3 regions of the Xanthomonas sp. F14 genome follow, and region 1 is predicted to be linked to each of the others. Evidence: predicted binding sites of a transcription regulator. Region 1 holds the regulator's gene; each other region holds the start of a gene.
What was found. Region 1 encodes FliA, which starts transcription of late flagellar genes. Its sites were predicted from a motif close to TAAAGTTTNNCNNNCNNNGGCCGATAA; they were not measured.

Region 1 (3,261 bases):
CCCCAATCCGGACAGCAGGTCGTCGGCGTCGTCCTGCGACACCGCGTGACGGTCCAGGCCCTTGACTGCAGGACCGGCAAGACCGCCGTCGTCTTTCTTCGGCTCGGGATTCTTCGGCGGCAGGCCGAGTGCACCGAAGCCCTCGTGCACGCGCCGCACGATGCCGGCCACGCGACGGATGATCTGGCCGCTCAGGTCCTGGTAGCTCTGCGCCAGCGACAGCTCGGTCAGGTTATGGCGCATCTTGTCCATCAGCGCGCCCTGGTCCTGGTTCAGGCCACCGTCGCGCAGCTGGTTGGCCAGCTCGCGGCATTCCTCGACCAGGTCCAGCGTGCGATGGCTGGCCTTCTCGGTCATTTCCACCACGTGGTCCAGGCGCGAGCAGGCATCGTCCAGTTCGCCGGCTTCCTCGGGCACGGTGGGCAGCTCGCCCAGCGCCTGCCCGAGTTCGCGCGCGAGCCGGCTCAGGCTCTGCATCATCGGGCGCGTGCGCAGCGCGGCGAGGTGGTCCACCTCGCGCCGCCAGGCGACCTGGTCACCGCTTTCCAGTGCATCGAGCGCGTGCTGCAGGCGCTCGATCAGGGCGGCACGTTCGGCATCGGCTTCCACGGTGGCGTTCATCAGGCGGTCGCCGCCAGACGTTCGAACACCTTGCCCAGCTTCTCTTCCAGCGTCTGTGCGGTGAACGGCTTGATGATGTAGCCGTTCACGCCGCACTGGGCCGCTTCGATGATCTGCTCGCGCTTGGCTTCGGCGGTCACCATCATCACCGGCAGGTGCTTGAGCTTGGCGTCGGCGCGGATGTTGCGCAGCAGGTCGATGCCGGTCATGCCGGGCATGTTCCAGTCGGTGACCACGAAATCGAACGGGCCGGCCCGCAACGCCGCCAATGCGCTGTTGCCGTCTTCGGCCTCTGCGGTATTGGTGAAGCCCAGATCGCCCAACAGATTCTTGACGATACGTCGCATCGTCGAGAAGTCGTCCACGATCAAAATCCGCATGTTCTTGTTCACATCAAGCTCCTAACACTAAAAAATGCGCGAAAAAATCATTCGTCAATTTCGACACCGGCATCGGCCAGTTCGAAGACCTTGAGGCGGCCGCGCAGACGCACCACCGCCTGGCCATGGATCTGGCAGACGCGCGATTCGCTGACACCGAGCACGGCGCCGATTTCTTTCAGGTTCAATTCCTGTTCGTAGTACAGCGACAGCACCAGCTGCTCGCGCTCGGGCAATTGGCCGATGGCCTTGCCCAGCTCGCGGCCGAATTCGCCACGCTCCATCATCTGCTGCGGATTGGGGCCGCCCTTGGCGGTGGTGTCCAGCTCGCCGTGATCCTCGATCCGCGACTCCAGGCTCAGCACCTGGCCGCGGGCGGCATCTTCCATCAGACGCAGGTAGTCGGGCAGCGGCATCTCCATCGCGGCGGCCACTTCGGTGGCGGCGGCGGCGCGGCCGGTGTGCTGTTCGATCTTGCGCACGGCGGCGGCAGCGTCGCGTGCGCGGCGGTGCACCGAGCGCGGCACCCAGTCGCCACGCCGGATTTCGTCGATCATCGAGCCGCGGATGCGGATCGAGGCATAGGTCTCGAACGAGGCGCCCTGTTCGGAGTCGTAACTGCGCGAGGCTTCGATCAGGCCGATCATGCCGGCCTGGATCAGATCGTCCACTTCCACGCTCGCCGGCAGGCGCGCGGCCAGATGGTGGGCAATACGGCGCACCAGGTCGGCGTGCTGGGTGACGATGTCGTTGGCGTTGTTGCGCTGCACGGCGCGGTACTGCGCGCTGGCCGTGGTTGCGGTAGCGGTGCTCATGCGGCCACTCCCCGTTGGATGATGCGTTCGACGAAGAACTCGACATTGCCGCGCGGCACGGTGGGGGCCTGCCAGCGCGAGGTACGGCGAGCGATTTCTGCAATGGCCTGCGCCGACGGACTGGCGGGGTAGGCCTTGATGACCGGCTGCTGGCGCTGCACCGACAGGCGCAACCAGTCGTCCTGCGGCACGTGGCCGAGGTAGTTCAGCGACACGTCGCCGAGGAATTTTTCGCAGACCCGCGACAGCTTGTCGTACAGCAGGCGGCCCTCGTTGGGGTCGCGCACCATGTTGGCGATGATCTGCAGGCGGTCCACGCCGCGTTCGCGCGAGAGCACCTTGATCAGCGCGTAGGCGTCGGTGATCGAGGCCGGCTCGTCGCAGACCACCACCACGGTGTCCTGGGCGGCCTGGCAGAAGGTCAGCACGCTGTCGGTGATGCCGGCGGCGGTGTCGATGACCATCACGTCCAGGTCGCGCTCCAGCTCGGAGAACACGTTGACCAGGCCAATGTGCTGGGCCGGGGCCAGTTCGGCCATGTGGCGGCGACCGGAGGCGGCCGGGACCACCAGCACGCCGCCGGGGCCTTCGATGATCACTTCATCCAGCGTGCAGCGGCCGGCGATCAGGTCGGCCAGGGTGTACTTGGGCGACAGGCCCAGCACCACGTCCAGGTTGGCCAGGCCCAGGTCGGCGTCCAGCAGCAGCGTGCGCTTGCCCATGTCGGCCAGCGCCACGGCCAGGTTGGCGGAGATGTTGGTTTTACCCACGCCGCCCTTGCCACCGGTCACGGCAATGGTGCGCACCGGGCCCAGGGGCTCGGGACGGGTCGCCGACAGGGGGAAGGCGTTGGTCAGCTTGGCGTATTCACGCGACTGCATGGTTGTGCTCCGGAGTACAGGGCTTATCGGCAGCGCGCCGCAAATCTTCAAGGCGAAGAACGAGACTGGCGGCATTGGCGCGGTGCAGGTCGTCGGGGACCCGCTGTCCGTCAGTCACCCAGGTGATGGGCATTTGGTGATCGACGACGACCGACAGCGCACTACCGAAGCGGCCGGTCTCGTCAAGTTTGGTCAGCACCACGCCCTGGGGCTTGGCGTGGGCAAAGCGGCGCACGACCTCGTCGAGGTCGGAAAAGTGCGCGTTGGCAGGCAGCACCAGCAGCGAGGTGACCTGGTGCGCGGCGCGCAGCCAGTTCAGCTGGGCGGCCAGGGCGCGGTCGCGCTGGCCCATGCCGGCGGTGTCGATCAGCACCAGCTTGTAGTCGCGCAGGCGTTCGAGCAGTTCCAGCAGGCTCTCGGCGCTGTCGGCCTCGTGCACGGCGATGCCGAGCTGACGGCCGTAGCTGTGCAGCTGCTCGCGGCCGCCGACGCGCTGGGTGTCGGTGGTGACCAGGGCCACGTCGCGCGGGGCGTGCTGGGCGGCGAAGCGCTGGGCAAGCTTGG
Region 2 (3,261 bases), on a different contig from region 1:
CACCGCCGCGCTGGCTTCGAAGATGGTGGAGTCCGGCAACAGCAGCACGAACTCCTCGCCGCCGAAGCGGGCGATGGCGTCGGTGGTGCGCAGCACCGACTTGGCCACGTCCACGGTGTGGCGCAGCGCGGCGTCGCCACCGGCGTGGCCGTGGGTCTCGTTGAGGCGGCGGAAGTCGTCCAGATCCAGCATCGCCACGCACAAGGGTTGCCCGCCGCGCTGGGTGCGTGCGGCCTCACGCTGGAACAGTTCCTCGAAGCCACGGCGGTTCAGCGCGCCGGTCAGCTGGTCTTCGCGCACCAGCCCGGCCACGTCCTTGAGTTCCTGTTCGAGCGAGGCGATGCGCTGCTCGGCGTCCTCGACCTGGCGGCGTGCGGCCAGCAGCTCGTCGCGTGCGGCCAGCGCCTGCGCCTGCACCCCGGCAGTGTCCTGCAGCACGTCCTGCAACAGCCGGTTGAGGTCGGGAATGCTGCGAGCGTCGCCGATCGCCTGCGAATAGCCGGCAACGCGATCGTGGTACTCGCCGGTGCTGGTGGCCATGCCGTCGAGCCGGTCGACGAAGGACACCATCATCTCGCGCATCGCGGTCTTGGAGTCGGCAATGCCTTGCTTGAGCAGGCCTTGCTTGTAGATGACCTCGCGCAAGGTGCCGCGTGCCTGTTCGATCGAGCTGACATCCAGCGGCCCGGAGATCAACTGCCGCACCACCGAGATCTGGCCCTGCAGCCAGCTGCGATCGTCGAGCAGTTCGCCGACGTTCTCCAACAGCAGGTCGAACAGGCCGAGCAGCAGGTTCTGCTGCTCGCTGGCATCTTCGGCACGCAGGCCGATCTGATGACTGAGTTCGCGCAGGCGCTGTTCCAGCGTGATCAGCTCATGGCCGGGGCGCCAGTGGCGCAGTGCCGATGCCAGGGTCTGCGCTTCCTCGGCCAGTTCCGGGCTGCGTTGCAGCAGCGTGGCCAGGGCATTGCCCAGCGCGTGCCGCAGCAGGTCGCGCAGTTGTTCGGCTTCGGTGCGTCCTTCGGCCAGCGAGTCGCCGGTATCGATGGTGCGGATGTACTTGTCGATCAGTTGCCGCAGGGTGCGGCCGTAGCCGGGCCAGTCGCCGGCCGCATAGGCTGCGCTCAGGCGCACGCCCATGTCGCCGAGTTCGCCATGCAGGCTGGTGATGCCTTCGGCGAAGGCCAGCAGCAAGGCCTCCGGATGCGCGGCATGCGAGAACAGGCGCATCAACAGGGCGGTGGCGGCCGCCGGGTCGTGCGCGCCGGACTTGTTCTTGGCCGGCACCAGCTGATGCGCGGCCAGGCCATGCCCGCCGCCGATCACGCTGGGCAGGGCGGCGGCCGGGCGCGCGCTGTCCGCGCCGCCCCAGGGCAACAGGCGGCGCAGCCCGCCACGTGGGCGGCTTGGGAGTTCAGGCTGGTCTGCCATGCGCCGGGGTCTCGGAAAGTCGTGGTGCCATTGCGGGTTATCGGCGCGCGGGCGTCGCGCTTAAGCGGTCTGGGCAGGTCTGCGCAGTTCCGGCAGGCAGCCCCAATGCCAGGCAGTGGACGACAGCGGTCCTGCGTGCGCGGCTGAACAAGTCATGCGGGTGATGGCGGGCGCCGCCGTCGTTGCCCGCTTTCGGTGCGTTTCAACCACCGCGCACCACGGCAGGGATGTCATCGCACTGCAATGCGCCGCTTATGCCTTTAGAGCTACGCAACCATGCGCAAGGGAATGTAGATGTCGCAGAAAAGTCAGCACGTATTCACGCATATTTTATTTGCCCGGGGTGTAGATTCGTCCCAAGGACAACGTGGAGTACGCGCGTTGGCCCCGCTCCTCATTCGTAGCAGGTCGTCTGGCTGAATCGGCAGATGATGGTTGTCGCTTCGCTGTTTTTCCGTCTCCACCCACCTTACGACGGACGTTTAGATGGTTGCCATGATGCCGCTTCACGCTACTACCGCACGCTTAGAGCGCAGCACGATGCTCCCGACTCTGAAGAAGAGCGGGCGACCGCGTGATGCGCGTGGCCGCTTCATTCGCCATCACGAGCGCCTGCCGGTGTCGCCGGCCGATACCCGCGGCGCCTTGTTCGTGGTGTCGGAGATGGCGGACTTCATCAAGGCGGGCGGTCTGGGCGATGTGGCTGCGGCGCTGCCACGCGCGCTGCGCCATCGCTACGACATCCGTGTGCTGATCCCCGGCTACCGGGCGGTGCTGGCGCGGGCGGGCAAGGTGGAGATCGTCGGCCGGGTGCTGGCGCATGCCGCACTGCCGGCCTGCGACATCGGCCGCATCGTGCAATCGGACGGGCTGCCGATCTACATCCTGCTGTCCAAGGAATTGTTCGAACGCGACGGCTCGCCCTACGTGAGCACCAGCGGCTCGGAATTCGAAGACAACGCGATCCGCTTTGCCACCTTGTCGCATGCCGCTGCGCAGATCGCCGCCGGCCATGCCGGACTGGGCTGGAAGCCGCGCCTGCTGCACCTCAACGACTGGCCGTGCGCACTGGCTGCCGCCTATGTGCGCTGGTCCGGCGGCACCACGCCGTGCCTGTTGACCATCCATAACCTGGCCTACCAGGGCCTGGTGCCGTATTCGATGGCCGCCGCGCTGGGCATCCCGGCCGAGCGTGTGGCCGAGCTGGAGTTCTACGGGCAGATGTCGTTCCTGCGCGGCGGCATCGTGCATGCCGACCACGTCAACACGGTCAGCGTCAGCTATGCCCAGCAGATCACCGGCCCGGCGCAGGGCTGTGGCCTGGACCGCCTGCTGGCCGGCCGCGCCGCCAAGGGCGCGTTGACCGGCATCGTCAACGGCATCGACGCCAGCTGGGACCCGCGTACCGACGAATATCTGGACACGCACTTCAGCGTCAATCAGTGGCAGGGCCGTCAGGCCAACGCGGCGCAGGTGCGCAAGGCCTTCGGGCTGCGCGAGAGCACCGGCCCGCTGTTCGCGGTGGTGTCGCGGCTGGTGCACCAGAAGGGCCTGGACCTGATCTGCGAGGTCGCCCCGCAGATCGTGGCGGCCGGCGGCCAGATCGCGGTGATCGGCGGTGGCGAGCCGGAGATCGAGCAACAGGTCGCCGAGCTGACCCGGCGCTATCCGGGCCAGGTCGGTGCCTTCATCGGCTTTGAAGAGGGCCTGGCGCGGCGCATGTTCGCCGGTGCCGACTTCCTGCTGATGCCATCGCGCTTCGAGCCGTGCGGCTTGAGCCAGATGTATGCACAACGCTTTGGCTGCCTGCCGATCGCGCACGCCACCGGT
Region 3 (3,261 bases), on a different contig from region 1:
GCTCGACACCCGAACCCGGTGAGGGGGGCATCTTGGTCCGCGGCCGCATCGTTTGGCGTGATCCGGACCACAGAAAGGCGCATTGCCGCACCGGTCACACGCAGGCTGCGGGCCGGGTCGCTTTCGCGCACACTATCGCCGCTGTCGCCTGTCCGCAGGCTGTCCTTTCTGTCCCCGGAGTGTCTTCCAATGTCCTTTCTGCGTGCCGAACTGGCGCAATGGCGCGCCTCGCCTGCGCGCGAACTGATGGCCGGTGCGGTCGCTACCTTTGCGCTGATTCCCGAAGTGATCGCTTTTGCGTTCGTGGCTGGCGTCGACCCGCAAGTAGGGTTGTTCGCGTCGTTCGTGATCGGCATTGTCATCGCGTTCTTCGGCGGCCGCCCGGCGATGATTTCCGCTGCGGCCGGGTCGGTGGCCCTGGTGGCCGCACCGCTGGTGGCCGCACACGGCTTGCCCTATCTGCTGGCGGCCGGGCTGCTGGCCGGTGCGGTGCAGATCCTGTTCGGTCTGTTGCGGCTGGGCGTGCTGATGCGCTTTGTCAGCAGTTCGGTGCGCACCGGCTTCGTCAATGCGCTGGCGGTGCTGATCTTCGCCGCGCAGCTGCCGCATCTGCAGCACGCCAACCTGGCCACCTGGGGCATGTTGGCGTTGGGCCTGCTCATCATCTACGGCCTGCCGCGGCTGCCGCTGCCGGGCGTGTCGGCAATCCCTTCGCCGCTGCTGTGCATCCTGGTGCTGACGGTGCTGGGCTCAGCGTTGCACCTGCCACTGGAGACGGTGGCCGACCTGGGCAAGCTGCCCAACGCACTGCCGGTCCTGCAATGGCCGGCGGTGCCGCTGACGCTGGAGACCTTGCGCATCATCGCCCTGCCGGCGCTGGCCATCGCGATGGTGGGGCTGCTCGAATCGCTGATGACTGCACGCGTGGTCGACGAACTCACCGACACCCCGAGCAACAAGAACCGCGAGTGCACCGGGCTGGGTCTGGCCAACACCGCTGCCAGCCTGTTCGGCGGCATCGCCGGCTGCGGCATGATCGGGCAGACCGTGGGCAACGTGAAATACGGCGGGCGCGGCCGTCTCTCCACCCTGTTCGCCGGGGTGTTCCTGCTGATCCTGATGGTGCTGCTCAAGCCGTGGGTCTCGCAGGTACCGGTGATCGCGCTGGTGGCGATCATGGTGATGGTCTCGGCCGAGACTTTCGACTGGCGTTCGCTGCGCACCGTGGTCACCCATCCGCGCACCTCCAGCGTGGTGATGCTGGCCACCGTGGCGGTGACCCTGGTCACCCGCAACCTGGCCGCCGGGGTGGCGGTGGGAGTGGTATTGAGCGGGGTGTTCTTCACCTTCAAGGTGGCCGGGCTGCTGCAGATCACGCACAGCGACGGCGACGACGGCGTGCGTACCTACCACGTGCGCGGGCAGGTGTTCTTCGCCTCGGCCGACGTGTTCATCGACGCCTTCGACGCGCGCCAGGTGCCCGGCCGGGCAGTGGTGATCGACGTCGGCCGCGCGCATTTCTGGGACATCACCGCGGTGGCGGCGCTGGACAAGGTGGTGCAGCGGCTGCGTCATCATGGGCTGGACGTCCAGGTCAAAGGGCTGAATGCCGGCAGCCGGCGCCTGATGCAGGCGCACGCGCTGGGCGACGATGCGCTGGAGTCCGCACTGCCGTAAGCGCGCTGGTGCGCCGGCCGGTCGTGCGCCTGCACATCCGTGTACGCCGGCTGGCCGTGCGCTGCGCCGGCCGGCGGGCGGACTCAAGTTCGCGCGTTCAGCGCCGATGAACCGGCATCGAGACTGCCGGTAACCCGTCGTGATGCCAGTGCGTTCCAGCCCGAGAGGTGTGCCCGCGTGCCGTGACCGGCGCTGCGGGCCTGCGTCTGCACGCGGGATGGTGCGGCAATGACCACGGCACCGTTGCTGGAACGCATGGTGGACCTGACCGCCATCCGCGATGCCGATCTGCTCGACCTGAGTCTGCTGCGCACCATGCGCGAGGTCTGTGCGTCCGAGGAACTGTCGTTGCTGCGCATCGCGCCAGACGGCCGCACCATGGCCGAAACGCGGCTGCGCGAGGATGGCCGGCTGTCGCTGACGGTGGCCGACATCCACGACGCGCAGATGCGTGCACAACTGGCCGACCTGCATGGGTCGGGCGATGTGGTGCAGTTGCAGCAGGACGGCCGCGCGCTGCTGGTGTACCCGATGATGGAGGCACGCGGCATCCGCACCTGCCTGCGCGTGGGCGGCTCGCGCGCACCCGGCGCCGCCGAACAGGTGATGCTGCAGGGCTTTGCGCGTTTTTTCCAGAATTACCGCAGCCTGCTCGACGATGCCCAGCGCGATGCGTTGACCGGCCTGCGCAACCGCAAGACCTTCGACGATGTGATCCTGCGCCTGTTCGCCGGTGGTGCGGATGCAGCTGCCAGCGAAGGCGTGTGGCTGGGGATCGTTGACATCGATCACTTCAAGCGCGTCAACGACAGCTTCGGCCACCTGTACGGCGACGAGGTGCTGTTGCTGGTTGCGCAGTTGATGCAGCGCTGCTTCCGCCAGGACGATCTGCTGTTCCGCTTCGGCGGCGAGGAGTTCGTGATCGTGTTGCGCGGCGTGGACCGCGACACCGCGGTGAGTCTGTTCGAGCGCTTCCGTATGGCGGTGGCCGAGCAGGTGTTTCCGCAGGTCGGCAAGGTCACGCTCAGTACCGGCATCGTCGAGCTCACCGACGGCCAGTTGATCAGCCAGCTGCTCGACGAGGCCGACAAGGCGCTGTACTGGGCAAAGCAGCACGGCCGCAATCGCACCGAGGTCTACGCCGAACTGGTGGCGAGCGGAAAGATGCAGCAGGTCGCCCAGCAGGTCGGCAGCGTCGACCTGTTCTGAGCGGCAGTGGCGCTGGCGCGACGGCGGGCATCGCCTGTCGTCGTGCATAGCCGATCGAACGCCGCAGTGGCTACACTCCAGGGCTGTTCGGACACTACCTGGGTGCTGCAGTGAAGCGAGTTGTTACCAAACGCGTTGCAATGGGAATGCTGGCGATGGCGGTCTCGACCGCACTGATGGCGGCGACGCCGAGCTTCGATGGCGCGCGCATCTCGCGCGACGTCAAGGAGCTGGCCTCCGATGCCTATGAAGGCCGTGGCCCGGCCACCGCCGGCGAGGAAAAGACCATTGCCTACCTGAGCAAACAGTTCGCCGACGCCGGCCTGCAGCCGGGCGGCGATCTGACCGACGGCAAGCGCGCCTGGACCCAGGCGG

Region 2: GGR73_RS14050 (GGDEF domain-containing protein) is a predicted target of FliA. The motif match lies at 1,469-1,495, and genes of this name have one in related genera.
Region 3: GGR73_RS12905 (GGDEF domain-containing protein) is a predicted target of FliA. The motif match lies at 1,761-1,787, and genes of this name have one in related genera.

Annotation. Positions count from the first base shown of each region.
Region 1 covers NZ_JACHOM010000001.1:1,093,321-1,096,581, forward strand. The annotation lists gene GGR73_RS04770 (protein phosphatase CheZ) at 1-621, opposite strand, end outside; gene cheY (chemotaxis response regulator CheY) at 621-1,013, opposite strand; gene GGR73_RS04780 (RNA polymerase sigma factor FliA) at 1,049-1,816, opposite strand; gene GGR73_RS04785 (MinD/ParA family protein) at 1,813-2,697, opposite strand; gene flhF (flagellar biosynthesis protein FlhF) at 2,684-3,261, opposite strand, start outside.
Region 2 covers NZ_JACHOM010000003.1:623,145-626,405, reverse strand. The annotation lists gene GGR73_RS14050 (GGDEF domain-containing protein) at 1-1,431, opposite strand, end outside; gene glgA (glycogen synthase GlgA) at 1,918-3,261, shown strand, end outside.
Region 3 covers NZ_JACHOM010000003.1:349,146-352,406, reverse strand. The annotation lists gene GGR73_RS12910 (SulP family inorganic anion transporter) at 190-1,677, shown strand; gene GGR73_RS12905 (GGDEF domain-containing protein) at 1,906-2,886, shown strand; gene GGR73_RS12900 (M28 family metallopeptidase) at 3,033-3,261, shown strand, end outside.